One region of the Mesorhizobium marinum genome, then DNA from elsewhere that is predicted to be linked to it. Evidence: riboswitches for the same ligand, from Rfam matches in the RefSeq annotation. Region 1 holds a riboswitch; the other holds the start of a gene.
What was found. Region 1 has a riboswitch for S-adenosylmethionine ahead of metA (homoserine O-acetyltransferase MetA). Riboswitches for the same ligand answer to the same signal wherever they lie in the genome.
Positions count from the first base shown of each region.

Region 2: linked by a shared signal. The riboswitch ahead of ABUE31_RS22040 (O-succinylhomoserine sulfhydrylase) and the one ahead of metA (homoserine O-acetyltransferase MetA) in region 1 are both predicted to bind S-adenosylmethionine.

Region 1 is NZ_JBFOCI010000002.1:206,929-221,470, forward strand. It holds gene ABUE31_RS06495 (DUF2125 domain-containing protein) at 1-656, shown strand, start outside; gene ABUE31_RS06500 (PfkB family carbohydrate kinase) at 667-1,587, shown strand; gene ABUE31_RS06505 (prephenate/arogenate dehydrogenase family protein) at 1,584-2,516, opposite strand; gene hisC (histidinol-phosphate transaminase) at 2,521-3,630, opposite strand; SAM riboswitch at 3,763-3,840, shown strand; gene metA (homoserine O-acetyltransferase MetA) at 3,885-4,823, shown strand; gene ABUE31_RS06520 (class I SAM-dependent methyltransferase) at 4,860-5,606, opposite strand; gene gloB (hydroxyacylglutathione hydrolase) at 5,716-6,483, shown strand; gene ABUE31_RS06530 (cupin domain-containing protein) at 6,488-6,913, shown strand; gene yddG (aromatic amino acid exporter YddG) at 6,918-7,802, opposite strand; gene ABUE31_RS06540 (DUF3108 domain-containing protein) at 7,831-8,619, opposite strand; gene rpmB (50S ribosomal protein L28) at 8,862-9,155, shown strand; gene ABUE31_RS06550 (queuosine precursor transporter) at 9,213-9,899, shown strand; gene ABUE31_RS06555 (esterase-like activity of phytase family protein) at 9,918-10,979, opposite strand; gene cobT (cobaltochelatase subunit CobT) at 10,976-12,874, opposite strand; gene cobS (cobaltochelatase subunit CobS) at 12,933-13,919, opposite strand; gene ABUE31_RS06570 (J domain-containing protein) at 13,990-14,542, opposite strand, start outside.
Region 2 is NZ_JBFOCI010000010.1:66,414-80,955, forward strand. It holds gene ABUE31_RS22010 (sulfatase-like hydrolase/transferase) at 1-265, opposite strand, end outside; gene ABUE31_RS22015 (sulfatase-like hydrolase/transferase) at 297-1,349, opposite strand; tRNA gene ABUE31_RS22020 (tRNA-Gly) at 1,800-1,873, shown strand; gene ABUE31_RS22025 (ArnT family glycosyltransferase) at 1,974-3,572, shown strand; gene ABUE31_RS22030 (pectate lyase) at 3,502-4,740, shown strand; gene ABUE31_RS22035 (2'-deoxycytidine 5'-triphosphate deaminase) at 4,744-5,886, opposite strand; SAM riboswitch at 5,947-6,024, shown strand; gene ABUE31_RS22040 (O-succinylhomoserine sulfhydrylase) at 6,082-7,272, shown strand; gene apaG (Co2+/Mg2+ efflux facilitator ApaG/CorD) at 7,331-7,723, shown strand; gene ABUE31_RS22050 (GFA family protein) at 7,734-8,192, shown strand; gene ABUE31_RS22055 (Hsp33 family molecular chaperone) at 8,290-9,285, opposite strand; gene argF (ornithine carbamoyltransferase) at 9,399-10,313, opposite strand; gene ABUE31_RS22065 (aspartate aminotransferase family protein) at 10,327-11,520, opposite strand; gene ABUE31_RS22070 (GcrA family cell cycle regulator) at 11,935-12,447, shown strand; gene phoU (phosphate signaling complex protein PhoU) at 12,525-13,241, opposite strand; gene ABUE31_RS22080 (SDR family NAD(P)-dependent oxidoreductase) at 13,484-14,230, shown strand; gene ABUE31_RS22085 (ATP-binding protein) at 14,240-14,542, opposite strand, start outside.

The sequences.
Region 1 (14,542 bases):
AACTGGACGGACCAGCGACGCTGGCGACGCCCAACAGCGGCCCGCTGAACCTGAACTGGGACAAACTGCGGGCGAGCGTGCGCTGGGCGCGGCCGCTGCCGGAGCGCGTCTCGATCGAGGGCGGCAACCTTGCCGCCAGCACGGCCGGCGGAGAGCCGCTGGCGACAGTCGGCGCGTTCGAGACCCATCTGAGGCCGAACGGACCGGACCTCGACCTCGCCAGCACATTCCACGGCCTGACGCTCGACCCCGCGCTGGCGGAGGGACGGGCGGTGCCGGAGCTTTCAGGCCAGTACGACCTGACCATCAACGACGGCGCCAGCCTGCGCGGCCTGCAGCCCAAGGACCTGCGCGGGCGTTCCGGCGTCATCCGCGACGCCTCGCTGAACCTCGAAAGCAACGCCGGCTTCACCGTCAACGGCACCTTCGCCATCGGCCAGGACGGCCTGATCGACGCCAACCTCAAGCTGACGGTGCGCGATCCGCAGAAGCTGTCGGCGATCCTGACGAAGACCTTCCCCGAGAAGCGCCGGGAAATCCGCAACGTGGCGTCGGCGCTGACCTTCATGGGCAACGACCCGACGCTGCCGCTGGTGATCGAGCGCGGCGAGGCCAAGCTTGCCTTCTTCAAGCTCGGCGACGTTCCCGCCTATTGAGCCGGTTGCGATGCGACGGGCAACCCTGCTGAGCGTCGGCGCGCTCACCCTCGACACGATTCTCAAGGTCGACACCCTGCCGCGCGAGCAGGGCAAGTTCGTCGCGTCCGGCGGCATGACGATCGCGTCCGGAATGGCGGCGAGCGCCGCCTGCGCGGCGCAGCGGCTGGGCGCCGACGCATGGCTCTGGGCGAGCGCCGGCGACGACGCTGCCGGCGAACAGCTGATCTCCGGCATCGCGGCGGACGGCGTAAACTGCAGCCTGGTGCGCCGCGTGGCCGGCGGGCGTTCGGCGATCTCGGCTGTGATCATCGACGACGCCGGCGAGCGCGTGATCGTGCCCTATTACGATCCGGTGACGCAGGCCGATCCGGTGGCCCTGCCGATGGACATCGGACGCTTCGACGCGGTGCTTGCCGACGTGCGCTGGCCGGGCGCCGCGGCTCTTGCGCTGACAGGTGCGCGCGATGCCGGCCGCGCGGCGATCCTCGATGCGGACACGGCGCCGCGCGAGGTGCTGGAGCGGCTGATTCCGATGGCGACCCATGTCGTCGCGTCGGAGCAGGCGGCGCGAATCCTGTGCGGCGCGCTGCCGCCGCAAGCCGCCTGCGCTGCCATCGCCGGACGCGCTGGCGTCTTCGTGGCGGTGACCGCCGGCGCCGCCGGGACATGGTGGCGGGACAAGGGATCGGACATGGTGCGCCATGTAGCGGCGCCCAGGGTGACCGCCATCGACACGCTGGCCGCGGGCGACGTCTTCCATGGCGGCTTCGCGGTCGGCCTCGCCGAGGGGATGCAGCCGGAAGCCGCCCTGCGCCTCGCCAGCGCCGCCGCGGCCATCAAGTGCACCCGGTTCGGCGGGCGGCTCGGAGCACCCGGCCGGGCCGAGACGCTGGCGCTGGTCGAGGAAACCTGGGGGACGGCCGGCTAGGCTTTCGGATGCTCCACGGCCTGGCGGCCAAAGTCCGGCTGGTCGATATCCTGGCCGGCCTCGATGATCGAGCGGCGGACAGCGCGGGTTCGCGTGAACAGGTCGAACAGCTTGTCGCCCTCGCCCCAGCGGATCGCCCGCTGCAGCGAGGCGAGATCTTCGGAAAACCGCGCCAGCATCTCGAGGATGGCATCCTTGTTGTGCAGGCAGACGTCGCGCCACATGGTCGGGTCGGATGCGGCGAGACGCGTGAAATCGCGAAAGCCCGAGGCCGAATATTTGATGACTTCGCTTTTCGTCACCGTCTCGAGGTCGTCCGCGGTGCCGACGATGTTGTAGGCGATGATGTGCGGCAGGTGCGAAACGATGGCGAGCGTCTTGTCATGGTGCTCGGCGTCCATCGTGTCGATGTTGGAGCCGCATCGCCGCCAGAACGCCGAGAGCGTCTCCAGCGCCTGGGGATCGGTGTCGGGAAGCGGGGTGAAGATGCACCAGCGATTCTCGAACAGCTCGGCGAAGCCGGAGTCTGGCCCCGACTTCTCCGTGCCGGCCAGCGGGTGGCCGGGGATGAAATGCACGCCTTCGGGCACGTGCGGCGCCATCTGCGCGATGACGGACGCCTTGGTCGAGCCGACATCGGTGAGGATGGCGCCTTTCTTCAACGCCGGCGCGATCTCCTGCGCGACGGCGCCGGACGAGCCGACGGGGACCGAGACGATGACGAGGTCGGCGTCCCTCGCCGCCTCCGCCGCATCGGTGGTGTAGCTGTCGCCGAGATCCAGTTCGCGCGCGCGCGCCAGCGTCTCCGCGCTGCGCGTCGAGATCGCGACATGGCGGGCCAGCGTCTCGCGGCGGATTTTCCGCGCCAGCGACGACCCGATCAGGCCGATGCCGATGAGGGCGATCTTGTCGAACAGCGGCTCGGCCATGGCGTCAGCTTTTCAGGAACTCGGCGAGCGCCGAGACGACGCCGCGATTGGCCTCCTCGGTGCCTACCGTCATGCGCAGGGCGTTGGGGAAGCCGTAGGCGGCGACGCGGCGCAGGATGAACCCGCGCTGCGACAGCCAGGCGTCGGCGTTCGCCGCCGAGTGCTTTTCGTCGGCGGGGAAATGGACGAGCACGAAATTGCCGACGCTCGGCGTGACGCGCAGGCCGAGCTTCGGCAGTTCCTCGTTCAGCCAGGCCAGCCAGCGGTCGTTGTGGACGACGGTGCGCTCGACATGGGCGCGGTCCTTCATGGCGGCAACGCCGGCCTCGATGGCCGCCGCATTGACGTTGAAGGGACCGCGCATGCGGTTGATGACGTCGATGACATGCGCCGGCGCGTACATCCAGCCGATACGCAGGCCGCCCAGCCCGTGGATCTTGGAGAAGGTGCGCGTCATCACGACGTTCTGCGCGTTGCCGACGAGTTCGACGCCGGCCTCGTAGTCGTTGCGGCGGACATATTCGGCGTAGGCGGCGTCGAGCACCAGCAACACGTGCGCGGGCAGGCCGGCATGCAGGCGGCGCACTTCCTCGAAGGGAATGTAGGTGCCGGTCGGATTGTTCGGATTGGCGAGGAAGACGATCTTCGTCTTCGCCGTCACGGCGGCCAGGATGGCGTCGACGTCGGCGCGCTCCTGCGTCTCCTTGACCGAAACCGGCACTGCGCCGGCGGCCTGGATGTAGATCTTGTAGACGAGGAAGCCGTGCTCGGTGAAGATCGCCTCGTCGCCGGCCGACAGGTAGGCCTGGGCGAGCAGGCCGAGCACCTCGTCCGACCCGTTGGAGCAGACGATGTTGGCGGGGTTCAGCCCATGCGCCTGGCCGATTGCCTCGCGCAGCCGGGTGGCGGCGCCGTCCGGGTAGAATTCGAGCCTGTCGGCGACGTCGCGCACGGCGGCGACGACCTGCGGCGACGAGCCGAGCGGATTCTCGTTGGAAGAGAGCTTGTGGACCTTGGCAGCCCCGTGCGCGCCGCTCTTGCCGGGCACGTAGGCCTCGATATCCAGGATGCCGGCGCGCGGCTGGGGACGGGAAAGATCGGTTGCCTTGGTCATGATGCGGATCCGGAAAGCCTCGGTCTTGAGGACCGCTGCGGAATACAGGCCGCGGCCGCGAATGTCGAGACTGCCGCAGGGTCGCCATGGCTGCGACCGTTGACGTCGGGGCTCGCCGGGCTTAGATAACCGGTCGGACACCGTGGTGATTTGGCCGGTCGGCTTGCAGCCACGTTAAACAACTCGCTAAAGGGCCGTTGCGTCGGAACCGGCTTTTGCGCGAGCAAGGCCGGTTTTTTGTTTTGGAGTTTGCGATGCCGATCAAGATACCCGATCTGCTGCCCGCGCACGAAATCCTCCTGCGGGAGGGCGTCTCGGTGATGGACGAGCGCACCGCGCTCAGGCAGGACATCCGGCCTTTGCAGATCGGGCTCCTGAACCTGATGCCCAACAAGATCCGCACGGAGACCCAGTTCGCCCGCCTGATCGGCGCATCGCCGCTGCAGGTCGAGCTGACGCTGGTGCGCATCGGCGGCCACAAGGCCAAGAACACCTCCGAGGAACACCTGATCTCCTTCTACCAGACCTGGGAGGAGGTCGCCGACCGCAAGTTCGACGGCTTCATCGTCACCGGCGCGCCGATCGAGCTGCTGCCGTTCGAGGAGGTCACCTACTGGAACGAGCTGACGCGGATCCTCGACTGGACGGCGTCCAACGTGCATTCGTCCTTCTTCATCTGCTGGGGCGCGATGGCGGCCGCCTGGCGTTTCCACCGCATCCCCAAGTATACGCTCGACAAGAAGGCCTTCGGCGTCTTCCGGCACAGCAACAATGCCCCGGCCTCGCCCTACCTCGCCGGCTTCTCCGACGATTTCGCCATTCCGGTTTCGCGCTGGACGGAAGTGAGATCGGCCGACATCCGCGCTGAGGCAAACCTCGAACTGCTGATGGAATCGGACGCGACCGGCCCCTGCCTGGTCGCCGAGAAGACGGGCAACCGGCTCTACATGTTCAACCACATCGAATACGATTCGACGTCGCTGAAGGAAGAGTACGACCGCGACGTGGCCGCCGGCTCGCCGATCGCGGTGCCGCACGGCTACTACCCGGATGACGACCCGCGACGGCCGCCGCTCAACCGCTGGCGCTCCCACGCGCATCTGCTGTTCGGCAATTGGATCAACCAGGTCTACCAGACGACGTCCTTCGATCTCGAGGGCATCGGCCAGCGCCCGGCGCTCGCTCTGTCGTGACCTGACCGCGGCGGGAAAGCAGTTCCGGACCGCAGATCAGCCGTCGGACCGGCTGCGCGTCGCGGCGCCCTGCGGCGAGAGGACCGGCACGAACACGCGGCGCGAAGCCCGTTTGGCAACCGGCAGACCCTGGTAGATGCGCTTTTGCGCCTCGACGACGACGACGCCCGAAAAGATCGGCCAGAAGCGGCGGCCGCTGCTTTCCAGGATGTTGTGGAAGCGCATCATGAAGCGGCGCTTGGACGGCGGGAACAGCAGCGCTTCCGACCAGGCGGACGGCGTGAAGTTGGCGTCGCGCAGCAATTCGTTGAGCTGGCCGCGCGAGAACGGCCTGCCGGTGCCGAAGGGCGTGTGCTCGAAGCGCGCCCAGACGCCGCGGCGGTTGGGCACCACGATGACCACGCGCCCGTTGGGCGACAGCACCCGCCAGACCTCCTTCAGCGTCTCGCGCGGGCTTTCGGCGTGCTCGAGCGAATGCACGAGCAGCATGCGGTCGATCGAGGAATCGACCAGCGGCAGTTCCTCGTCGAACACCAGCGCCGTCGCCGAGGGCCCGCCCGGCGGCCAGACGACGGCGCCCTGTGTCGCCGGCATGAAGGCAAACGCGCGCTCGGTATCGACGCCGAAGCGGTCGAGCCAGGGCAATGTGTAGCCGAGGCCGACCAGGCGCTCGTTGGGGAGCTTCGGCCAGACGGACGAAATGGCCATGGCGATCGACCGCTCGGCCAGCCGGCCGAGCAGCGAGGAGTAGAACGACCTGAGATCGACGATGTCCGAATTCATGCCGCGACCCTAGCGGCTCGCCATGGAATATTGAAGCCGCGTCACCGCCGCGTGATGACAAGGCTGGACCGCCGCCCTATCTTGCGCGCAACAGATTGGAGTTCTTGATATGGCCTTGCAGATCGACCAGTTCATGTGCCGGGAGGACAATTTCGGCGTTCTCGTCCACGACCCCGTGAGCGGCGAGACGGCGCTGATCGACGCCCCCGAAGAAAGGGCCATCCTGGCGGCGATCGAACGCACCGGATGGACGCCGAGCGTGATCATGACCACGCATCACCACCCGGACCACGTCGAGGCGAACCTGGCTCTGAAGAAGCGGTTCGGCCTCAAGATCGTGGGACCGAAGGCGGAGGCGTCCAAGATCCCCGGGATCGACGTCGAACTGTCGGAAGGATCGAAGTTCGAATTCGCCGGCCAGCCGGTCGAGATCATCGAGACGCCCGGGCACACGGCAGGGCACATCTGCTACTACCTGCCGAAGTCGCACGTCGCCTTCGTCGCCGACACGCTGTTCGCCATGGGCTGCGGCCGGCTCCTGGAGAAGCCGGCGCCGGTGATGTTCCATTCGCTGATCAAGCTGGTCGAACTGCCTGCGGCCACCACGCTCTACTGCGGCCACGAATACACGCTCTCCAACGCGCGCTTCGCGCTGACCATCGACCCGACCAATTCCGCGCTCAAGGAGCGGGCGGCGAAGGTGGAGAAGCTGCGCGCAGCCGGCAAGCCGACGCTGCCGACGACGCTCGCGGAGGAACTGGCGACCAATCCCTTCCTGCGCTGGCACGACCCGGCCATCCGCCGCAACCTGGGGATGGAAAAGGCGACCGACGCCGAGGTCTTCGCCGAAATCCGCAAGCGCAAGGACAACTTCTAGCCGCATGACGGCCGCCGACATCATCGCCGCCCTCGGCATGACCCGCCATCCCGAAGGCGGCTGGTATGTCGAGACCTTCCGCGACAACGGGAAGGACGGCGGGCGCGGTCATTCGACGGCGATCTACTTCCTGCTGGAGCACGGCGACGTCTCGGCCTGGCACCGCGTCCGGGACGCCGCCGAGGTCTGGCATTTCCATGCCGGCGCGCCGCTCGAGATCCGGATCGCCGACGGCGCGGGCGGCACGACAGCCTCGGTGCTGGGCATCGACCTCCAGCGCGGCGAACGCCCGCAGGTGGTGGTTCCGGCCGGCCGGTGGCAGACGGCGCAAAGCCTGGGCGACTGGACGTTGGTCGGCTGCACCGTCGCCCCCGGTTTCGATTTTGCAGAGTTCGAAATGGCGCCTGAGGGATGGCGGCCCGACGCCTAGCGGTTCAGGCCGGCTGGCGGGCGGGCCTTCGCTGGAACAGCATCGACTTGGCCGCAAGAACGGCACCCGCGGTGATGAGCAGGCAGGCGGCAAGGATGCGCATCGAGGGCTCGGCGACACCGGCCGCGATCAGCACCAGCGTCGACAGGAGCGGCGCAGCGTAGCTGGCCGCCCCGAGCACCTGGATGTTGCCGCGCTTGACCCCGATGTCCCAGACATAGAAGGCCGCGCCGACCGGCATCAGGCCAAGCGCGAGGACAGCGAGCCATTGGCCCGACGTGGCCGGCAGCACCGTCTCCTCGAGCAGGAAGTGGCAGAGAAGCGAAAGCAGGGAGGTCGCGGCGCAGAACCACGTGACCGTGCTCGTCGGAACGGCCGGAAACCGGCGCGACAGCAGGGAATAGCCGGACCACAGAACGGCGCAGACGCCGGCCATCGCGTAGCCGAAGGCATAGCGGCTTTCGAAGGCCAGCCCGCCGCCCCGCGTCACGATCAGCGCGGCTCCTGCAAGCCCGAGCAGGGCGCCGCCGACATGGAACCAGCGCAGCCGCTCGCCGGGCATCAGCGCCGACCCGAGCACGATCAGCAGCGGCCAGAGATAGGCGATCAGGCTCGCCTCGACGGCCGGCGCGTTGCGCAGTGCCGTGAAATAGAAGAAGTGGTAGCCGAACAGCCCGCCGATGCCGATGATCCAGACCTGCACGGGTACAGGCTGCCTCGGTCCCGACGGCGGCGACAGGAGCCGGGCGACGATGCCCACGGCCGTGCCGATGGCGAAGGTCATGGCCGAAAGCAGGAAGGGCGGCGTCTGGCCGGACGCATCGGTGAGCAGCGCCAGAAGCGCCCACATCGCGATCGCAGAAAAACCGATAAGGGTCGCGCGCGCCATCCGAACCTCCGGCGCATGCCCTCAGGGCTCAAGACGCCTTGCCAGCTTCCAATCGCCGCGCGCGCACCGTGATCGTGCCGACCTGGGTGCCGATCGTCGCGAAGATCGGCGCGTATACACCGGTTTCGCCGATCTGGGCAAATGTCACGACGATGCGGCTCTTGGTGCTGAGATATTCAAGCGAACGGCGGCCCTTGCGATAGCCGGCCGTCGGCGTGAACTTGAGCCTGCAGGTGACGGTCGGGCCGTCGAAGCCCTTGACCGACATCCGGCCGGTGCTCATGAAGGAGAGCGTCAGATCGGCGCGCAACTCGCCGTCGAACATGCGGGCGCCGCCCTTGCAGACGTCCTCGAGCCGGTCCGCCTTGACCAGCGTGGCGGCGATCGGATCGACGGTCGCCTTGAGGTCGTCGGGGCCGATCGGCACCCAGTTCTTGCGCCGTTTCAGCGGCGGATCGTTGACCACCTCGACGACGTTTCCATCGGAAAAGCCGATGGCGACCAGCGTCGGCTTGTCGTTGTAGCGGTAGTCGGCGCGGAAGGCGTCGGCCTGCACGCGATCCTTGAAGCGGCCGGTCGCGGTCAGCGTCCCGCGGGTGTCGTAGAAGAAGGCGCCGAGCCCGGCGCTTGTGGCCTTGCCGCGGATCGAGTAGCCCTCGCGGTCGATGCGGCTGTCGAAATCGACGCGCGCCACCGTCAGGCCGAGAAAGGACAGCGTGTACTCGCCCCGGTAGACCGGCCCTTCCGCGTGGGACGGCAGCACCAGCAGCGCAAGCGCGGCCGGCAGGGTGGTCAGGATGCGAAAGGCTCGAAGCATCGCGGTCTCGCTGCGAAATCCGGCGCCATGTCCCGGGTGAACGGCGATGCCGGCATGTTGGCGCGAAATCCGGCCATTATGTGGAACGGAAGCGGCGCGCGGGCAAGCGTCCCGGTCAGCTTGACGCGGGAGTGAATTCCCACTATGGAACGCCGACTTTTCCATAAGGCCGCCTGCAGCGACTGCGTGCCAGCATTCCGGTGCGCCGCTTCGTGGCTGTTGAAGACCTGAAGGTACGAAAAATGTCCCGTATGTGCGAATTGACCGGCAAGGCCGTCCTGACTGGCAACAATGTCAGCCATGCCAACAACAAGACCAAGCGCCGCTTCCTGCCGAATCTGGTCAATGTGACGCTGATGTCGGAAGCGCTGAACCAGAACGTTCGCCTGCGCATCTCGGCGAACGCGCTCCGCTCGGTCGAGCATCGCGGCGGTCTCGACGCGTTCCTCGCCAAGGCGGACGCCGCCGAACTTTCGCAGCGCGCCCGACTGCTGAAGAAGCAGATCGCCAAGAAGGCCGCCGAACAGGTCGCCTGATCGTGCGTTTCGCGGCGGCTTCGGCCGCCGGCTGGTTCCATCACCCAGGATAAAAAAATGCCTCGGCTCTCCTCCTATGTGCCTTTCGTGGCCGCCATGGCGCTCGTCGTCGTGGCCTCGAACGTGCTTGTCCAGTTCCCGGTCGACGGCGAGGTCGGCGGCCTGCAACTCGCCGACATCCTGACCTGGGGCGCCTTCACCTACCCGTTCGCCTTCCTCGTCACCGACCTCGCCAACCGGCGCTACGGGCCGGCCGTCGCGCGGCGGATCGTCTTTGTCGGCTTCATGCTGGCGGTGACCTGCTCGATCGTCGTTCCTCCGCTGCTGTTCCGCTACGACTGGATCGGCTTCGAGACGGCGGCGAACCGGCTGGTGCGCATCGCTGTCGCATCCGGCGCCGCCTTCCTGACGGCGCAGCTGCTCGACGTCACGGTGTTCAACTGGCTGCGCAGGCAGTCCTGGTGGCGTGCGCCGGTGTTCGGCTCGCTGGCCGGGTCGGTGCTGGATACGGCGATCTTCTTCAGCGTCGCCTTCTCGGCCGCCTTCGCCTTCGTCGGCCCGAACGACGCCTTTGCGCTCGAAAGCGCCCCGCTTCTCGGCTTCCTGCCGGGCGAGACCGCGCGCTGGGTCTCCTGGGCGCTCGGCGACCTGACCGTGAAGCTCCTGATCGCCGTCTTCGCGCTCATCCCCTACCGGCTGATCGCCGCGCGGTGGACACAGCCGCTGGCGGCGCCGGCCGGCTGACGCATCCCCGAAACGGCGCTAGCCGTCGCTCGCCTGCTCATGCGGCTCGTCGTGCAGGACGAATTCCAGGTAGAGATTGCGCTGCAGGATCGAGTGGTTGTCGTCCGAGATGATGGAGACGACCAGCGCGCCGTCGGCGCGGGTCCAGACGTCGAGCCCTTCCATGTTGTCGATCTGGTAGCCCATGTCGGCCTCGAAGAGGACCGGTCCGTCGGCGACGGCCCCCTTGGCGATCGTCTCGCCGGCGATGCGGCGCAGCCGCATCTTGACGCCGGTGGCCATGGAGAAGCTGCGCTCGAGCAGGAGCAGGTCGCCGCCCGGCAGGAAGGCGCCGTCGGTGACGTCGAACTCGCCGAGGCGCTTGACCGTGAAGATGCCCTTCTCAGGACCCTCGATGACCGCGGCGAAGATGTTGCCTTGCTTGTCGAGGCTCTTTTCGGACACGATCACCAGCGCGCCCTTCTGGCGACTGTCCAGCGGCGCGTGCGCCACCGTCTCGAAGCCGCGGTTCTGCCTCAGTTCCCGCTTCGGGATCAGGAAGTCCACCTCGCCGATCGCCGGCTTCATGTCGTCCGGATCGAGCTTGAACCGGGCGATCCGGTGGTCGCGTTCGAAGCCGACCGTCGCCACCCCGTCGCGGACATCGAGGCTCTCGGCGTCGACTTCCCACTTGCGGTCCGAAACGCGCCCCGCGCGGTCGAACATCTGCTGCATGCGGAAATTCTCGATGCCGGTCGGGCGGCCATCGGCGTCGCGCGCGATCGTTCCGAAGAACCAGAAACCGGTGTCGGCCACGCCGACGAAATCCCCGCCCGGCGTCAGGAACCGGAACGAGGACAGCGCGCCGAAATCCCTCGATGCCGAGGAGAGCTCGAGGCCGCCGACGAATTCGAGCGGCCCGAAACGCGTCCCCGCGACGCCAAGGCGAAACTGGCGGATCGGGCTCGCGGAAACCTCTAGCCGTTCGACTCCCTCGGCGGCTGCCCTGACCGGCTGATGCGCGGTAAGCCACAGCGCAGGCCCAAGCGCCGCCGCGGCGAACAGCCCATAGGCCAGCCCGCGCCGCAGGAGCGCGTTCAACCGGCGCGCCTCAGGCCGCCGCGGCGCGTGTCGCGCGCGCTTTCCTCGCCGAACAGCGATGCGAGCTGCTCGGTCATCGCCCCGGCCAGTTCCTCGGCGTCCACGATGGTGACCGCACGACGGTAGTAGCGCGTCACGTCGTGACCGATGCCGATGGCGAGAAGCTCGACCGGCGAACGCGTCTCGATCAGGTCGATGACGGCGCGCAGGTGGCGCTCCAGATAGTTGCCGGGGTTGACCGACAGGGTGGAATCGTCGACCGGCGCGCCGTCCGAGATCATCATCAGGATCTTGCGTTGCTCGGGCCGGGCGATCAGGCGCTGGTGCGCCCACAGAAGCGCCTCGCCGTCGATGTTCTCCTTGAGCAGGCCCTCGCGCATCATCAGGCCGAGATTGCGCCGGGCGCGCCGCCACGGTGCGTCGGCGCTCTTGTAGATGATGTGCCGGAGGTCGTTGAGACGGCCGGGATTGGCCGGCTTGCCGTCCTTCAGCCACTTCTCGCGCGCCTGCCCGCCCTTCCAGGCGCGGGTGGTGAAGCCGAGGATCTCGACCGAGACGCCGCAGCGCTCGAGCGTGCGCGCCAGGATGTCGGCGCAGGTGGCTGCGACCGTTATCGGACGCCCGCGCATCGAGCCCGAGTTGTCGAGCACCAGCGTCACCACGGTGTCGCGGAACTTGGTGTCGCGCTCCTGCTTGAAGGACAGGGGCTGCATCGGGTCGATGACGACGCGCACCAGGCGCGCCGGATCGAGATACCCTTCTTCGAGGTCGAAATCCCAGGAACGGTTCTGCTGCGCCATGAGCCGCCGCTGCAGGCGGTTGGCGAGACGCCCGACCACGCCCTGCAGGTTGGCGAGTTGCTTGTCGAGGAAGGCGCGCAGCCGGTCGAGTTCCTCTTCCTCGCAGAGCTCCTCGGCCCCGACCGTCTCGTCGAACTCGGTGGTGAAGACCTTGTAGTCGACCTGCCTGGGCAGATCGGCGAACGGGTTGTCCTTGCGCTTGGCTTCGCCCGGCGTCTCGGCGTCGGGCTCGTCGTCGTCGGAGAACTCGTCGGAGGTCGCGTCGGCGGCTTCCATCTCGCCGGCCTGCTCCTCCTCCGAGGAAGCGTCCTGCTCCTCGGATTGCGACTGGTCTGCGCCGGAATCGTCCTCGCCGCCGTCCTCGCTCTGCTCCTCGCCCTGCGGCTGCGGATCCTCGCTGTCCTCGGCGTCGTCGGAACTCTCCTCGTCGCCGATGTCCTGCGCCATCTCGAGGGAGGCGAGCATCTCGCGCACGACACGCGCAAAGGCCTGCTGGTCATCGACGTTGCCGGCCAGATGATCGAGGTCGGCGCCGGCCTTTTCCTCGACCCAGTCGCGCCAGAGATCGACGACGCGCTGGCCGCTCCTCGGCGCCGGGCGGCCGGTGAGCTTCTCGCGCACCATCAGCGCCAGCGCCTCCTCGATCGGCGCCTCCTCGCGGTCGCGCACGTCGGCCAGATTGGCCTTGGCGTACTTGTCCTCGAGCATGTGGCCGATGTTGTCGCCGACGCCGGTCATCCTGAGCGCGCCGACCGCCTCGACGCGAGCCTGCTCGACGGCGTCGAACACCGCGCGCGCCTGCTTTCCCTCGGGCGCAAAGCGGGTATGGATGCGCATATCGTGGCAGGCGCGCCTGAGCGCCATGGAATCGCCGAGGCCCCGCGTCACCGCGACGTCCGCCGGCGACGGCTTCTTGGGCAGTTCGGGCAGCCGCGCGCGGTTGCCCGCCAGCGCCGGCTTGTCCTTGGCGAAGCCGACCTCAAGTTCGTTATCGCCGGAGATGGCGCGCATGCAGACCGTCACCGCGCGCTTGAACGCGTCGGTGTCGGAGCCGTTCTTCGGCTTGTTGCGCGTGTTGTCCCCGGGACCGGCCATGCTAGAGCACGCCTCCGGGAGAACGCATAAATGAGGCCATGGACTGCGCCCGCCCCGCTTATCCCAGGACGACGTTGGCGGCGGATTCCGGCAGTTCCTCGCCGAAGGCGCGCTGGTAGAATTCCGCCACGATCGAGCGTTCCAGTTCGTCGCACTTGTTGAGGAAGGTCAGCCGGAAGGCCATGCCGACGTCGCCGAAGATTTCCGCGTTCTCGGCCCAGGTGATCACCGTGCGCGGGCTCATGACCGTCGACAGGTCGCCGTTGATGAAGGCCTGGCGCGTCATGTCGGCGACGCGCACCATCTTGTTGACGATCTCCTTGCCCTTGGCGTCGCGGTAGTGCTTGGCCTTGGCGAGGACGATCGACACTTCGTTGTCGTGCGGCAGGTAGTTGAGCGTGGTGACGATCGACCAGCGGTCCATCTGCGCCTGGTTGATCTGCTGCGTGCCGTGATAGAGGCCGGTGGTGTCGCCGAGGCCGACCGTGTTGGCGGTGGCGAACAGGCGGAAGGCCGGATGCGGGCGGATGACCCTGGACTGGTCGAGCAGCGTCAGCCGGCCCGAGGATTCGAGCACGCGCTGGATGACGAACATCACGTCCGGCCGCCCGGCATCGTATTCGTCGAAGCAGAGCGCGACATTGTGCTGGTAGGCCCAGGGCAGGATGCCGTCGCGGAACTCGGTGACCTGCATGCCCTCCTTGACGACGATGGCGTCCTTGCCGACGAGGTCGATGCGGCTGACATGGCTATCGAGGTTGACGCGGACGCAGGGCCAGTTGAGCCGGGCGGCGACCTGCTCGATATGCGTCGACTTGCCGGTGCCGTGATAGCCGGAGACCATGACGCGCCGGTTGAAGGCGAAGCCCGCGAGGATGGCCAGCGTGGTCTGTCGGTCGAACAAATAGTCCGGGTCGAGATCCGGCACGTGCTCGGTGGCCGCCGAATAGGCGGGAACCACCATGTTGGATTCGAAACCGAATGTGTCCTTCACCGACACCGTGGTGTCGGGCAGGTTGGCTATGTCGCGGTCGACCTTGTTCATAACGTCCTCACGCGGCGCATGCGCCGGCAGATGCAATCTTGTTCGGGGGCGTCTTTAGCAGACTCAGTGCCTAGCACAAACCTGCTTGTTTGAGCACGCGATAGGCCTGCAGGACATCGCGAAACCGTTCTTCAGAACCCCTGTCGCCGCCATTCGCGTCGGGATGGTGGCGCTTCACGAGTTCCTTATAGCGCGCCTTGATCGCCTCGCCAGTCGCCTTTGTGTCAAGGCCAAGCGTTTCCAGCGCCTTGGCCTCAAGCGGCTTTGCCTTGCGCTCGCGCGGCTGGCGGTGGTCCCGCGGGCCGTTGAACAGGTTGAAGGGGTCGCGCATGCGGTTGTAGTAGCCGGCGCGGCCCGACCGCATCTGCGCCATGTCGGGCGAAGAGCGGGCGCCGCCGTTCATGCCCATCGTCCAGGTCGGGCGGTGGCCGGTCAGCGCCTCCCGCTGGAACCGCGCGACCTCGGAATCCGGCACGCCCGAGAAGTAGTTGAAACCCTTGTTGTATTCGCGCACGTGGTCGATGCAGAACCGGAAATACTCGCCTTCCTTCATCCGCCCGACGGGCGCGCGGTGCGTGCCGGCCTCCTTGCAGCCGTCCCACTGGCAGATCGGCGCATGCGAC
Region 2 (14,542 bases), on a different contig from region 1:
TCGGGTTTCGCGTCCCGCCGAGATGCGACGCCACCTGCTTGACCCACTGGAACGGCGAATTGCCGGCCCATGCCCACTCCAGCGGATAGTGCGGCTCGGTATCGGGGCCGCCGACCTTGTCGAGGCGCTCCACCACGGTGTGCAGGTCGGTCGGGAACCCGTTCAGGTTCATGACTTCGTTGATCGTGCCGTCGAAGCCTCCCTCCGAACTCGCGCCGTTGTCGCCAACGATATAGAAGATCAGCGTGTTGTCGGCGTCGGGCATCTGGTGGATGGCGTCGATGAGACGGCCGATCTCATGATCGGTATAGGCCAGGTAGGCGGCAAAAATTGTCCATCAGCGCCGCATAGACCGTGCGCTGCTCGTCGCTCAGGCTGTCCCAGGTTCTCGCCCAATCGGGCCGCGCGGTAAGTTGCGCCGTCTTTGGGATGACGCCGATCTCGATCTGGCGCCTGTAGGTCTGCTCGCGGATCGCATCCCATCCGGCGTCGAACTTGCCCTTGAATTTGTCGCGCCATTCCTTCGGCGCATGGTGCGGCGCATGTGCCGCTCCCGGCGCGAAATAAATCAACAGCGGCTTCTGCGGGGCGACCGACTTGGAATAGCGCATCCAGTCGATCGCCTTGTCGGTCATGTCCGCCATGAAGTGATAGCCTTCCTCGGGCGTCTTGTCGGGCTCGACCGGCTTCGTGTTCTCAAACAGCACCGGATAGTACTGGTGGGTCTCCCCGCCGATGAAGCCGTAGAAATAGTCGAAGCCCATGCCCGTCGGCCAACGGTCGAAAGGCCCGGACACGCTGCTTTCCCAGTCGGGCGTGTTGTGGTTCTTGCCGAACCACGACGTGGAGTAGCCGTTGTATTTCAGGATGGAGCCCATCGTCGCGGTGGTGCGCGGGATGAGATTGTCGTAGCTCGGAAAGCCCGTCGCCCATTCGGCGAGGAAGCCGGAACCCGCGTTGTGATGGTTTCGCCCGGTGATCAGGGCGGCGCGCGAGGGGCCGCAGATCGCCGTGGTGTGGAACTGCGTGAAGCGCAGGCCATCGGCCGCGAGCTTGTCCAGTTCGGGCGTCGGGATCGGCCCGCCGAACGTGCTGGTCTGCCCGTAGCCGACATCGTCCAGCAAGATCACCACGATGTTCGGCGCACCTTCCGGCGGGGTCGGCAGCCTCGGCCACTCCGCCGTGGATTCCTTGTAGGTCTCGCCGATGACCCCTCCGAAGGGAGGAAAGGGCATGGGAAGCACGGTGCGGTCCGGGTCGGAAGCAGCCGACTGGTCCTGCGCCTGGGACTGGGCCACTCCAAGGCCGACGAACGCACACGCAGCAGCAATCTTGAACAGAGACTTCATGGTCGTCCTCCGCGTCACCCGCCAGCCTGCAAGCAAAGCTTCCTGCAAAGTTTTGCTCGAGGCAAGACCTGCCGATACTTGCAAGTATTTCTCGGCAACTTGCCAGAGAGAGCTGACCATCTACTCGGCGGCCGGCTACGGTACCTGGTCGAACCCCGAGATAGCCAGGAATGCGGCGGGAACTGGGACCTCAGGGATCACACTTCCTTCGTGAAGGACATGCCGGGTTGGCAGCGGTCTACGTCAAGGCATTGCCGGAGGCGCCCGAAAGCGAGCCGATGACGTGGTAGCTGCCAACGCGAGGCGCAATTCAGACGGCAGATCGTAGGCTCATGAAGCTTATCTGGCCACGTTCCCGCGGAACGAGGCAATTCTCGATCACCTGACGACCGGCGAGGCAAGCTTCCCGATTGCGCACCCCGCGACGGGCATGATAGGCAGGCTTCCGTTGCGGGTATGATGTAATGGTAGCCTGTCAGCTTCCCAAGCTGAACGCGCGGGTTCGATTCCCGCTACCCGCTCCACTGCGCACCGGCGCCGTCGACAAGGCGCTCCCTTCCAGCGAAGGTTTCGCCCGCCCCCGAGCGGCAGGGCGGTCCGGGATTTTTCAGGACATGACCGTCGATGAGTTTTGTCCGCCCGACCGTTGCCGCGCTGGCGATCATCGGCCTGACCAGCCTGCTCGGCCCCTGGTGGTCGGTCTATGAGTTCAATCCCGACGAGGGGCTCAACCTGCAGAAGGCCGTCCTCGTCGCCGAAGGCTATCGCCTGCATGCCGATATCTGGAGCGACCAGCCGCCGATCCTGACATATCTGCTCGCGGCGACCCACCTGGTCTTTCCGTTTTCGGTTCCGGCCGCGCGCGCGACAGTCCTCTTGTTCGGCGCGCTGCTGGCTGGCTGCCTGTTTCGCGTGACGGCCCGCTTCGACGGGACGATGGCCGGCTGGAACGCGGTCGTCCTTCTGGCCTGCAGCAGTCTTTTCCTGAAACTGAGCGTGTCCGTGATGGTCGGCCTGCCGGCGGTGGCGCTGGCCATGCTGGCGATCGACGTCGCGACCAGGCCAGGCAGCGCGCGCGACCACCGAAACGCGGCCGCGGCCGGCGGCGTCTTCGCGCTCGCCGCCCTGACCAAGCTGTTCGTCGTGCTGATCCTGCCGGCCGCGCTCGCAGGCACGTGGATGGCGGCCAGGGGCGACAGAAGCAGGCGAGCCGGCGTTCTGGCCTGCCTGTGGTTCCTGGGCGCCGCGGCGATCACGGTTCCCGTCGTGTTCGTCCTTGTCCGGGGCTTCTCGCTCGAGCAGCTGGTCGGAACCCACGCGATAGCCCGCCAAACGGAGGATTTCGAGACCATCGGCGGCTTCGTGGTCTTGTTCGAGACACTCTGGAGAGGGGCTGCGGTCGCGCTCTGCACCGCCACCGCCTTCGGCCTCGCCGCGTTCTGGAAGCGGCCGGCGTCCCACTTGCTCGTTCCGATCCTCTGGCTTGTCGCTGCAATAACCCTGCTCGGAACGCACAGGCCGTTCTGGGACCATCAGGTCCTCCTTCTCGTACCGCCGCTTTGCTGGCTGGGCGGCGTCGGCCTGAAGAGCCTGTTCGTCAAGGGCGAGCGGCTCGGGATCGTCGACCGGATCGCCAAGCACCCGCATCGAATGGTCCGCCTGGGCGGCGGCGCGCTCGTCCTCTCGTTCCTGGCTGCGATGGCGGCCCTCGCGCTTAAGGACATGAGACATGTCCAGCAGCTCCTGAATGCACGCCCGACGATCGCCCAGGAGATGGCGAGCACAAGCCTAGCCGTTCTTGGCAGCGCGTCCCAAGTCGTGGTTACCGACAAGCCGATGGACGCGTTCCGGCAGCGAAAGTCCGTGCCGCCCAACCTGGCGGTCTGGTCGGAAAAGCGGATCGCGGTCGGCGGCATCACAGAGGATGAAATCCTGCACGAGGTGCGAACGCACCCCGACAGCCCGGTGATGCTCCGCCGGCGCGGCTACAGTCCCGACCTGCTGAACCGGATCGGGGCGCTGACCCCCAGACTTTCAACCGCCACCGAAGGCTATTCAAAGCCGTCAATTCCCCTGTTTGCGGCAACGGCTCCAGAAACACCCCTCGAAAGCCGCTTGCTTGCCCATTTGCCCATGGTCGTCGCGGGCAGCCTTGGAGGCCTCGACGGGCAGCAGCCGGGCGAGCGGCTGGCGCGCCCGGACCCCCCCGTCACCTTTGCCTGAACACGCCGTGGTCGCGCGCCCTCCCGGCTCGGCCCAGGAACTGGGCGCGTGCCTGGTCGCTGCGTCGCGCGCGTCGGACAGCAGACGCCTGCTTCTGGAGGCCCTCGGCGTGGCACAAGCCCTGGCCTGCGTGCAGAACGCCAACGGAGGCTGGAGCGAGACCGCGTCGCCGGGGCCGGTTTGCGGGTCGCACGGCGCCGAGACGACGAAAGCAAAAGAGACCCTCGACGACGGCACGATCCCGTCGATCCTGTACTTCCTGTTCGACCTCGAAGACCGGCTTTCGGAACTTTCGATCGAGCCGCCACTATGGCTGACCGCGAGCGCCAGGCGGGCGCAGCATTTTTCGATCCGGTCGCAGCGAGAAGACGGAAGCTGGCCGCAGATCGTCGACGACGGCAAGGGCTACGCCCGGCTCGGCACCCTCAACGACGATGTCACGACGGGCATGATCCGGGTCCTGATCGCGGCCTACAGGCGAAACGGCAATACCGCCTATCTCGACGCCGCACGGCGCGGCGGCGACTTCCTGCTGCGCGCCCAGGGCGCTGGCGCGCAGCGCGCCTTCGGCCAGCAGTACGACTCAGCCCTCAACGTCGCCCCGGCGCGCAAGTTCGAACCCGCTGCCTATTCGTCGCTGGAGACTGCCTATGCGATCAATGCCCTGATCGACCTCCACCTGGCCACCGGCGACGGGCGGTATCTGGCCGCCGCCAGGGCCGCGGCCGCATGGCTGGAAGCGAGCCAAACCGGACCGGGAGAGTGGGCGAGACTCTACGAGATCGGCACCAACAAGCCGATCTACGCGCTGAGGGCCGGACGCGTCACCTATGAACTGCAAGATGTGCCGGCAGCCGATCTGGCGGCCTATCGCTGGACGGGCGGCCGGGACGTGTATCCCGAGATCGGCCTTGCGTTCGACAGGCTGGAGCGGCTTGACCAGGGCGTGGAGGGTCTGCGCGCGTTGGACCGGAGGATCGCCGCCGACAGCCTGCTCGCCGCGACCCCGACCGCACGGCTGCCGCTTGTTCCAGCGAACGAGGCGATTACCGCCGCAACCCTGGCCTCGACCCGACGATTTGCGGAACATTGCGCCGGCCTGATCGCACTGCAGATGCGCGACGGGACGCTGCCGCCGGAGGTGGACGACAGCGCAGCGCGGCGTTGACGGTCAGGTCGGGCGGAAATGCTTCGACAGCTTCAGGCCCTGTGCCTGGTAGTTGGAGCCGAGATCGACGCCGTAGAGCGCCTTGGGGCGCTTCAGCATGTGCTCGTAGACCAGGCGGCCGACGATCTGGCCGTGCTCCAGGATGAACGGCACCTCGTGGCTTCGCACCTCGAGCACGGCGCGGCTGCCGGTGCCGCCGGCGCTGGAATGGCCGAAGCCCGGATCGAAGAAGCCCGCATAGTGAACGCGGAACTCGCCGACCAGCGGGTCGAACGGCGTCATCTCGGCGGCGTAGAGAGGCGGCACGTGCACCGCCTCCTGGCTGACCAGGATGTAGAACTCGTCGGGGTCGAGCACGAGTTCGGGCGCGCCGTGCGCATAGAGCGGCTCCCAGTAGTCGAGCACCTCGTGCGCGGCGCGCCGGTCGACGTCGACCAAGCCGGTGTGGTGCTTTCCCCTGTAGCCGATGAGCGAGCCCGCCTCGCCGCTGAGATCGATCGAGAGGGCGATCCCGCCGCCCGAAATGTTCGGCGGATCGGTGGCGACCAGCGTCTCGGCCCGGTGGAGGACGGCGAGTTCGTCCTCGGTGAGGAGCGCGTTTCCGGTCCTGAACCGGATCTGCGACAGCCGCGAGCCGGTGCGCACGACGATCGGGAACGTGCGCGGGCTGACCTCCAGATAAAGCGGCCCGCCGTAGCCCGGCGCGATCTTGTCGAACTCCTGCCCGCGGTCCGTCATGACGCGGGTGAAGATGTCGAGGCGACCGGTCGAACTCTTCGGATTGGCGGAGGCCGAAATGCCGGCCGGCAGGTTCAGGCTTTCCAGGAGCGGCACGATGTAGACGCAACCGGTCTCCAGCACCGCGCCGTTGGCGAGGTCGATCTCGTGCAGCTTCAGCCGGTCGAGCTTGTCGGCGACCAGGCTGTTCGGCCCGGGCAGGAAGCTGGCGCGCACCCGCCAGGCCCTGTCGCCCAGCCTGAGGTCGAGGCTCGCCGGCTGGATCTGGTCGTGATCGAGGGCGCGCGAAACCGCAAGCGCGCCACTTTCGAAAAGCGCGGCTATCTCGGTGTCGGGCAGGATGCCAGTCTGACGCAATCGCCGGTCTCCGTGCGGCCCCGGCAAGCCATACCATCGCCGTCGGACCATGCTGGCCAAGTGGTTTAGCGAACGGCGCGATTGACGCAAGCCGATGACAGGTCTAAAGGCTCTTTATCCCGTGGTGATTTGGCCGGTCGGCTTGCAGCCACGTTAAACAAGTCGCTAAAGGACCGTCGGGGCTCGAAGCCCATATGGACCGGTTGCGACTTCCGCGGCCGGTTTTTTGTTGTTTGGGGCAGGTCGATGACAAGCAGGAAGCGCAACTGGAAGCCCGCAACGCAGCTGGTCCATTCGGGAACGCTGCGCTCGCCGCACGGCGAGACGTCGGAAGCGATCTACCTGACGCAGGGCTACGTCTACGACACGGCCGAAGCGGCGGAAGCCCGCTTCAAGGGCGAGGAGCCCGGTTTCATCTATTCGCGCTACGCAAACCCGACCGTCGACATGTTCGAAAAGCGCATGTGCGCGCTCGAAGGAGCGGAGGACGCGCGGGCGACCTCGTCGGGCATGGCCGCCGTCACCGCGGCGATCCTCTGCGGTCTCCAGGCCGGCGATCACATCGTCGCCGCGCGCGCCCTTTTCGGCTCGTGCCGCTGGGTAATCGAGACGCTGGCGCCGCGCTACGGCATCGAATCCACGCTCGTCGACGGAACCGACATCGGGAACTGGGAGCAAGCCTGCCGCCCCAACACCAAGCTGTTCTTCCTCGAGAGCCCCACCAACCCGACGCTTGAAGTGATCGACATCGCGGCGGTGGCGGAACTCGCGACATCGCGGGGCGCAAGGCTGGTCGTCGACAATGTCTTCGCCACGCCCCTGCAGCAGAAGCCGCTCCAACTCGGCGCGCATGTCGTCGTCTATTCGGCGACAAAGCATATCGACGGCCAGGGGCGCTGCCTGGGCGGCATCGTGCTTTCCGACAAGGAGTGGATCGACAAGAACCTGCACGACTATTTCCGCCACACCGGGCCGAGCCTCTCGCCCTTCAACGCCTGGACGCTGTTGAAGGGCCTGGAGACGCTGCCGGTCCGGGTACGGCAGCAGACGGAGAGCGCCGCTGAGATCGCCGGCTTCCTGGCCACCCGGCCGGAAATCGCGCGCGTCATCTATCCCGGCCGCGCCGACCATCCGCAGGCAGCGGTCGTCGCCAAGCAGATGGCGGGCGGGTCGACGCTGATCTGCCTCGAACTCAAGGGCGGCAAGAAGACGGCATTCGCGTTCCAGAACGCGCTCGAGGTTGTGAAGATCTCCAACAATCTCGGCGACGCCAAGAGCCTGATCACGCATCCGGCGACGACCACGCACAAGAACCTCACCGACGATGCGCGCGCCGAACTCGGCATCGGCGGCGGCACTTTGAGGCTCTCGGTCGGGCTGGAGGACACCGACGATCTGATCGCCGACATCGGAGAAGCGCTGGATCGCGCCGGGTAGCGCCGCCACAATGTCGCTGATCACTGTGGCTAAGGAGGCTGTAGCGGGAGCAGCGACCATGTACAGCGCAACCACCAACAACATCGCGGTCAGCGTCGAGCCTTTCTACCTCGACGATCGTTCCGATCCGTCCGAAGGCCGGTACGTCTGGGCCTATCGCATAACCATCGACAACCAGTCGGACGAATGGGTGAAGCTGGTCGCCCGATACTGGCAGATCACCGACGGGGCGGGCCGCGTCGAGGAAGTGATCGGCGAAGGCGTGGTCGGCGAGCAGCCGGAGCTCGACCCCGGCGACAGCTACCAGTACACCTCGGGTTGCCCGCTGCCGACGCCGTCGGGCATCATGGTCGGCCGCTACACGATGCAGAACGACAGGGGCGAGCTGTTCGAGATCGATATTCCCGCCTTCTCGCTCGATCTGCCGGGCAAGCCGCGCGTGGTGAACTGAAAGGGACGATATGAGCGCCGAGACCGTTGCCAGGGAAGGCGGCTGCCGCTGCGGCCGTGTGCGGCTGAAGGTCACCAAGCGGCCCCTGATCACCATGGCGTGCCACTGCACGGGCTGCCAGCGCATGAGTTCGAGCGCCTATTCGCTGAGCGCGGCGATCCCGGCCGACGGCTTCGAGGTGACCGAGGGCGAGCCGGTCATCGGCGGGCTGCACGGTGCATCCAGACACTATTTCTGCGGATACTGCATGACGTGGATGTTCACGCGGCCGGAGGGCATCGACTGGTTCGTCAACATCCGTCCGACCATGCTCGACGACGCCAGCTGGTCGCCGCCCTTCATCGAGACGTGGACCAGCGAGGGTTTCCCCTGGGCGAAGACCGCGGCGGTGCACAGCTTCGAGAAACTGCCGCCGATGGAAGCCTATGAAGGGCTGATCAAGCAGTATGCGGAGTGGGAGCTCGCCTGATTTACGGACCCCGCCTGCCGCCAGCGCAGACGCTTGCTCTCCCCCGGCGAGCGGGGGAGAGGTGTCACGCGAGGCGTGACGGAGCGGGGATCGAGCGTCAGTTGGCGGCGACGAACTCGGCCGGATCGAACTCGTAGGACTTCGAGCAGAACTCGCAATTGACCGAGATCCTGCCGTCCTCCGTGCTTTCGACGATCTCCTCGGCTGAGAACCCGTCGAGGATGCCGCGGATGCGTTCGCGCGAGCACGAGCAGACGTCCGCCACCGGCGTCGCTGGAAAGACCCGCACGCCGTGCTCGTGGAACAGCCTGTAGAGCAGCCGCTCGGGCTCGATGGTCGGATCGATCAGTTCGCCGGTCTCGATGGTGCCGACGAGCGCCTGCACCTCACGCCAGGCGTTGTCGATCTCAACCTCGACGTCCGGCGCGCCGTCGCCGCCGTGCAGGTCGCCCATGCGCAGCCTCTCGGGCGATTCCGGCAGGAACTGGGCGATCAGGCCGCCGGCGCGCCAGAACTCGCCCTCGCCCGGACGCACGAGCTTCGCCACCTGGAGCCTGATCTCGGTCGGGATCTGCTCGGACTGGCGGAAGTAGATGTGCGCCGCCTCCTGCAGGGTCGTGCCTTCGAGTTGCACGATGCCCTGGTAACGCTGCGTGTAGGCGCCCTGGTCGATCGTCAGCGCCAGTACGCCGTGACCGAGCAGCGTCTCGGGCGACGCCTCGCCGGCGGCAGCCAGCGCTTCCAGCCGGTCGGCATCGAAGCGCGCATAGGCGCGCAGCGAACCGGGCGTGGTGAAATCGGCCACCAGCATGTCGACCGGACCGTCGGTGCGCGTCTGCAGGATGAACTTGCCCTCGAACTTCAGCGACGAGCCAAGCAGCACGGCGACGAGGCAAGCCTCCGCCAGCAGCCTCGCGACGGGCTCCGGATAGTCGTGGCGGCCGAGAATGCCGTCGAGCAGCGGACCGAGCTGGATGACGCGCCCACGCGCGTCAAGCGCCCCGACCTCGAAGGGGATCACATGGTCTTCGCCGGCAAAGCCGAAATCGCCGAGCTTCTTGGTTGCGTCAGGCACGTTCACGGTTTCCAACATGGCACGTCTCCAGCGTCCGGCGATGCCGCCGTCGCGGAAGCATGCGCGCTACGCCCTGGTTTTCTGGGATGTCCGCCAGATAGGCATCGCCGCGTCCATCTTCAAGCCGGGGCTCAAGCGCCGAGACACCAGGCGAGCACCGCCTTCTGGGCATGCAAGCGGTTTTCCGCCTCGTCGAACACGACAGAGTTCGGGCCGTCGATCACCTCGTCGGTGACTTCTTCTCCGCGATGCGCCGGCAGGCAGTGCATGAACAGCGCGTCAGGCTTGGCCCTCGCCATCAGCGCGCCATTCACCTGGTAGGGGCCGAAGACGTTGTGGCCGCGGGCGCGATGCTCCTGGTTCATCGACACCCAGCAATCGGTGACGACGCAGTCGGCGTCGCGCACGGCATCCTCGGCCGAGTTCGTCAGGCTGACGGCGCCGCCGTTGGCCCGCGCCCACTGGACATAGGTTTCCCCGGGTTCGCTACCCTGCGGCGTCGCGACGTTGATCCGGAAGGAGAAGCGGGCGGACGCTTCCAGCCAGGAATGCAGCACGTTGTTGCCGTCGCCCGTCCAGGCAATCGTCCTGCCGGCGACCGGACCGCGATGCTCCTCGAAGGTCAGGATGTCGGCCATGATCTGGCAGGGATGCGTGTCGTCGGTCAGGCCGTTGATGACGGGAACCGTCGCATGCTCGGTGAGCTCAAGGAGCCGCGCATGGTCGGTGGTGCGGATCATGATCGCGTCGACATAGCGCGACAGCACCTTGGCGGTGTCGGCAATGGTCTCCGAGCGGCCGAGCTGCATTTCCGTGCCGGTCAGCATGATCGTCTCGCCGCCCAGTTGGCGCATTCCGACGTCGAAGGAGACGCGGGTGCGGGTCGACGGCTTGTCGAAGATCATCGCCAGCACCTTGCCGTCGAGCGGTTTCGAACGCTCGCCGGCCTTCAGCCTGGCCTTGCGGGCAGCCGCATCGTCGAGCATGCCGCGCAGATCGGCCGCCGGGATCGCTGACAGATCGGTGAAATGACGAATCCCGGACATGCGTGGCTCCGGCTCAGCTTGCAGCGGCGTGTTGCGTCGACATCGACGCGGCGGCGGCGCGGATCCGGTCGAGCCCTTCGCGGATGTCGGCGTCGGTGATGGTGAGCGCCGGCAGCAGGCGCACCACGTTGTCGCCGGCCGGAACGGCCAGCAACTTGTGCTCCCGCAGAGCCGCGTTGAAGGCCGCGTTGGACACCTTGCACTTGACGCCGAGCATCAGGCCGGCTCCGCGGATTTCCTGGATGACGTCCGGGAACTCGTCGGCGATGGCGGCCAGCCCCTGCTTCATCAGCAGGGCCTTGCGCGCGACGTCGTCGAGGAAACCGTCGGCGAGCAGAACGTCGAGGACGGCATTGCCGACGGCCATGGCAAGCGGATTGCCGCCGAAGGTGGTGCCGTGGACCCCCGGCGTCATGGCGCTGGCGGCCTCTTCGGTGGCCAGCACGGCCGCCATCGGGAAACCGCCGCCGATGCCCTTGGCGACCGCCATGATGTCGGGCGTCACGCCCGACCACTCATAGGCGAACAGCTTGCCGGTGCGGCCGACGCCGCACTGGACCTCGTCGAAGATGAGCAGAAGGCCATGCTTGTCGCACAGTTCGCGCAACCGCTTGAGCGACTGCGTCGGGAAGGCGCGGATGCCGCCCTCGCCCTGCACCGGTTCCAGCATGATGGCCGCGGTCTCCGGACCGATCAGCTTCTCGACGGCGTCGATGTCGTCGAAGGGGACCTGGTCGAAGCCGGCCGCCTTCGGGCCGAAGCCCTCGAGGTACTTCTGCTGGCCGCCCGCGGCGATGGTCGCCAGGGTCCGGCCATGGAAGGCGCCTTCGAAGGTGATGACGCCGAAACGCTCGGGATGGCCGTTCACAAAGTGATAGCGGCGGGCCGTCTTGATCGCGCCTTCGATGGCCTCGGCGCCGGAGTTGGTGAAGAACACCCGGTCGGCGAAGGTCGACGCCACCAGACGCTCGCCGAGACGGCGCTGTCCGGGCACCTCGTAGAGGTTGGACACGTGCCAGAGCTTGCCAGCCTGCTCGGTCAGCGCGGCGACAAGGTGCGGGTGGGCGTGGCCAAGCGCGTTGACGGCGATGCCGGCGCCGAAGTCGAGGTATCGCTCGCCGCTGTCGGTAGTCATCCAGCAGCCTTCGCCCCTCTCGAAGGCGAGGGGCGCCCGGGCATAGGTATCGAAAAGCGCCGAACCGCTCATTATATGCGTCTCCGGATCCGCATCCGGGCGCCGCCGCCTAAGCGACCGCTCGGCCCGTGCAGCGGCCAAAAAATCAAAAAGCCGCCCAAGCGGCGGCCAACCGGGGCCATATTGTGGTTTTCGGGCGTGAAGTCAACGAAAAGGTCGCATTTGAACTGTGTCACACTCCATTGCCGGCAGGTCCAGCGGACGACTTCGGACATGCTTCCGGCAAGTTGGGGAAAACCGAAGATTCCGAATCGTGTTGCACCGGGGACTCTTGTCACCGAGTCAGCCGATGGAGTAATTTGCAGCCAATAAAAGCCTATATCTCGTGCGGCTACCCTAATCCGAAGCGTATATGTGGTGTCGACCCCGACAGCCTCGGGACGACGTCGGATTCCGGATTCCGCACAGCACCTGGAGCGCACAGCCATGAACTGGACGGACGAACGGGTCGAACTTCTTCGTAAACTGTGGTCGGAGGGGCTGAGCGCCAGCCAGATCGCAGCCCAGCTCGGCTCGGTCACCCGCAACGCCGTCATCGGCAAGGTTCATCGCCTGAAGCTGTCGAGCCGCGGCCGCGCCACGGCGTCGCCCGCCCGCCAGAAGAAGACCGTCTCGGGATCGACCGCCACGCGCAGCGTCACCCGGACGGCGACCGTCACCCGCTCGGTGACGACCATCGGCGCCACGGCGCTGCAGGCCCAGTTCGACGCAGAGCCGGTCGCGCGCTATCACCAGCGGCCGGTGGAGGACGTCGTCGTGCCGATCTCGCGCCGGCTACAGCTGGTGCAGCTATCCGAACGCACCTGCAAATGGCCGAACGGCGACCCGCTGACCGAGGAGTTTTCCTTCTGCGGCAACGATTGCGCCGAAACCGGGCCCTACTGCACCTATCACTCCCGCATCGCCTTCCAGCCGGCCGCCGAACGCCGCCGGCGCTGAAGGCAGGACGCTGCATCCGCAATGCCGGATAGCCGGCGTGAAATTGGCCGTGTCTGAGAAAAAGCGGACGTGAGCGGCTAGCCGGCGTCGTCCTTGAACACCACGTTGTGGCTCTTGTCCTGCTTCGGCCGGTCGATCGGCATCTGCTCGCCGGTCACCACGTAGTAGACCGTCTCCGCGATGTTGGTGGCGTGGTCGCCGATACGCTCGATGTTCTTGGCGCAGAACAGCAAATGCGTGCAGGGCGTGATGTTGCGCGTGTCTTCCATCATGTAGGTCAACAGCTCGCGGAAAAGCGAGGTGTACATGGCGTCGATCTGGTCGTCGCGGTCGCGCATCAGCGCCAGCTTCGCTACGGAGCGCGAGGCATAGACGTCGAGCACGTCCTTCAGCTGCGTCAGCGCCAGTTCGGCAAGCGCCTGCAGGCCGCGGAAAAGGCTGAGTGGCTGGCGCCCCTCGGTCACGGCGACGACACGCTTTGCGATGTTCTTGCCGAGATCGCCGACGCGCTCGAGATCGGCGGCGATGCGGATGGCGCCGATCACCTCGCGCAGGTCGTCGGCCATGGGCTGGCGCTTGGCGATCAGCACGATCGCCTTGTCGTCGACCTCGCGCTGGGCGTCATCGAGGAAGGCATCGTCCGCGATCACCTTGCGTGCCAGACCGGCATCGGCGTTGACCAGGGCCAGCACCGACTGGTCGACCATGCGTTCCGCATGCCCGCCCATGGCGGCGAGGCGGTTGCCGAGATATTTCAGCTCCTCGTCATAGGAGCGGACGATGTGCGTGTTCATGGCAGTCTGCGCGACTCATGCATGTGGGATCGTTGATCGTCCTGATAGGCTAACCGCGTGACAGAAAAAAGAAACAGGCGACAGACAAGGCATCGCATGTTTTCGCGGCCGCCCTCTTCAAGCAGCGCAAAGCATCGTTCGAGTCGAGCCTGAACACCATCCTCCCTCCCCGCAATCGCAACCCTTGACGAAGCCAGCCACTTGTTGTCAGTCGAAACTGACCAAACGTCTGGGGAAGAACCATGAACAGCATCGACCTCAAGGGGCAAACGGCAGTCGTCACGGGCGGAGCGCAGGGCATCGGCTTCGCGATCGCGCGGCGCCTGCTGGCATCGGGCGCAAGGGTCAGCCTGTGGGATCGCGATCCCGACGCGCTGGCGAAGGCGACCGCGGCGCTCGGCGAAGGCGCCTCGGCGAAGCAGGTCGACATTACCGACCTCGAGGGTTTGCGCCGCGTGCATGCCGAAACCGAGGCGGAAGCGGGGCCGGTGTCAATCCTGGTCAATTCGGCAGGCGTCGCCGGCAACAACGCGACGCTGGAGGACTACGACCCGGACGAATGGCGTCGCGTCGTCGAGATCAACCTCAACGGCACCTTCTACGTGAACAAGGTCGTCATTCCGTCGATGAAGGCGAGGAATTATGGCCGCATCGTCAACATCTCGTCCGTCGCCGGCAAGGAAGGCAACCCGAACCTTTCCGCCTATTCCGCCGCCAAGGCCGGCGTGATCGGCCTTACCAAGTCGCTCGGCAAGGAACTCGCCAAGTACGATATCGCGGTCAACGCCGTGACGCCGGCAACCGCCAACACGCGGATCCTCGATACTCTGACCAAGGAGTTCATCGACTACATGCTGGTGCGCATTCCGCGCGGCCGCTTCCTGGAAGTGGACGAGGCGGCCTCGATGATCGCTTGGCTGGTCAGCCGGGATAACAGCTTCACCACGGCTTCCGTGTTCGACCTCTCGGGCGGGCGCACCACCTACTGATCGCAGGCGTCAGGCCACCGGGAGGTGGACGGTGAAGGCGGCTCCTTCGCCGATGGTGGACTTGATGGTCAGGCGCGCGTTATGGCGCGTCAGGATGTGCTTCACGATCGCAAGGCCGAGCCCCGTCCCCTTGCGGCTTGTATCGACATCGACGCGGTAGAAGCGCTCGGTGACGCGGGGGATATGCTCCTCCGGAATGCCCGGGCCAAAGTCCCGGATGGTGACCGCGACTTCCGGTTCCGGTCCGCCTTTCCTCTCGATCGAGACGACGACGCGACCGCCGGACTGCCCGTATTTGCAGGCGTTCTCGAG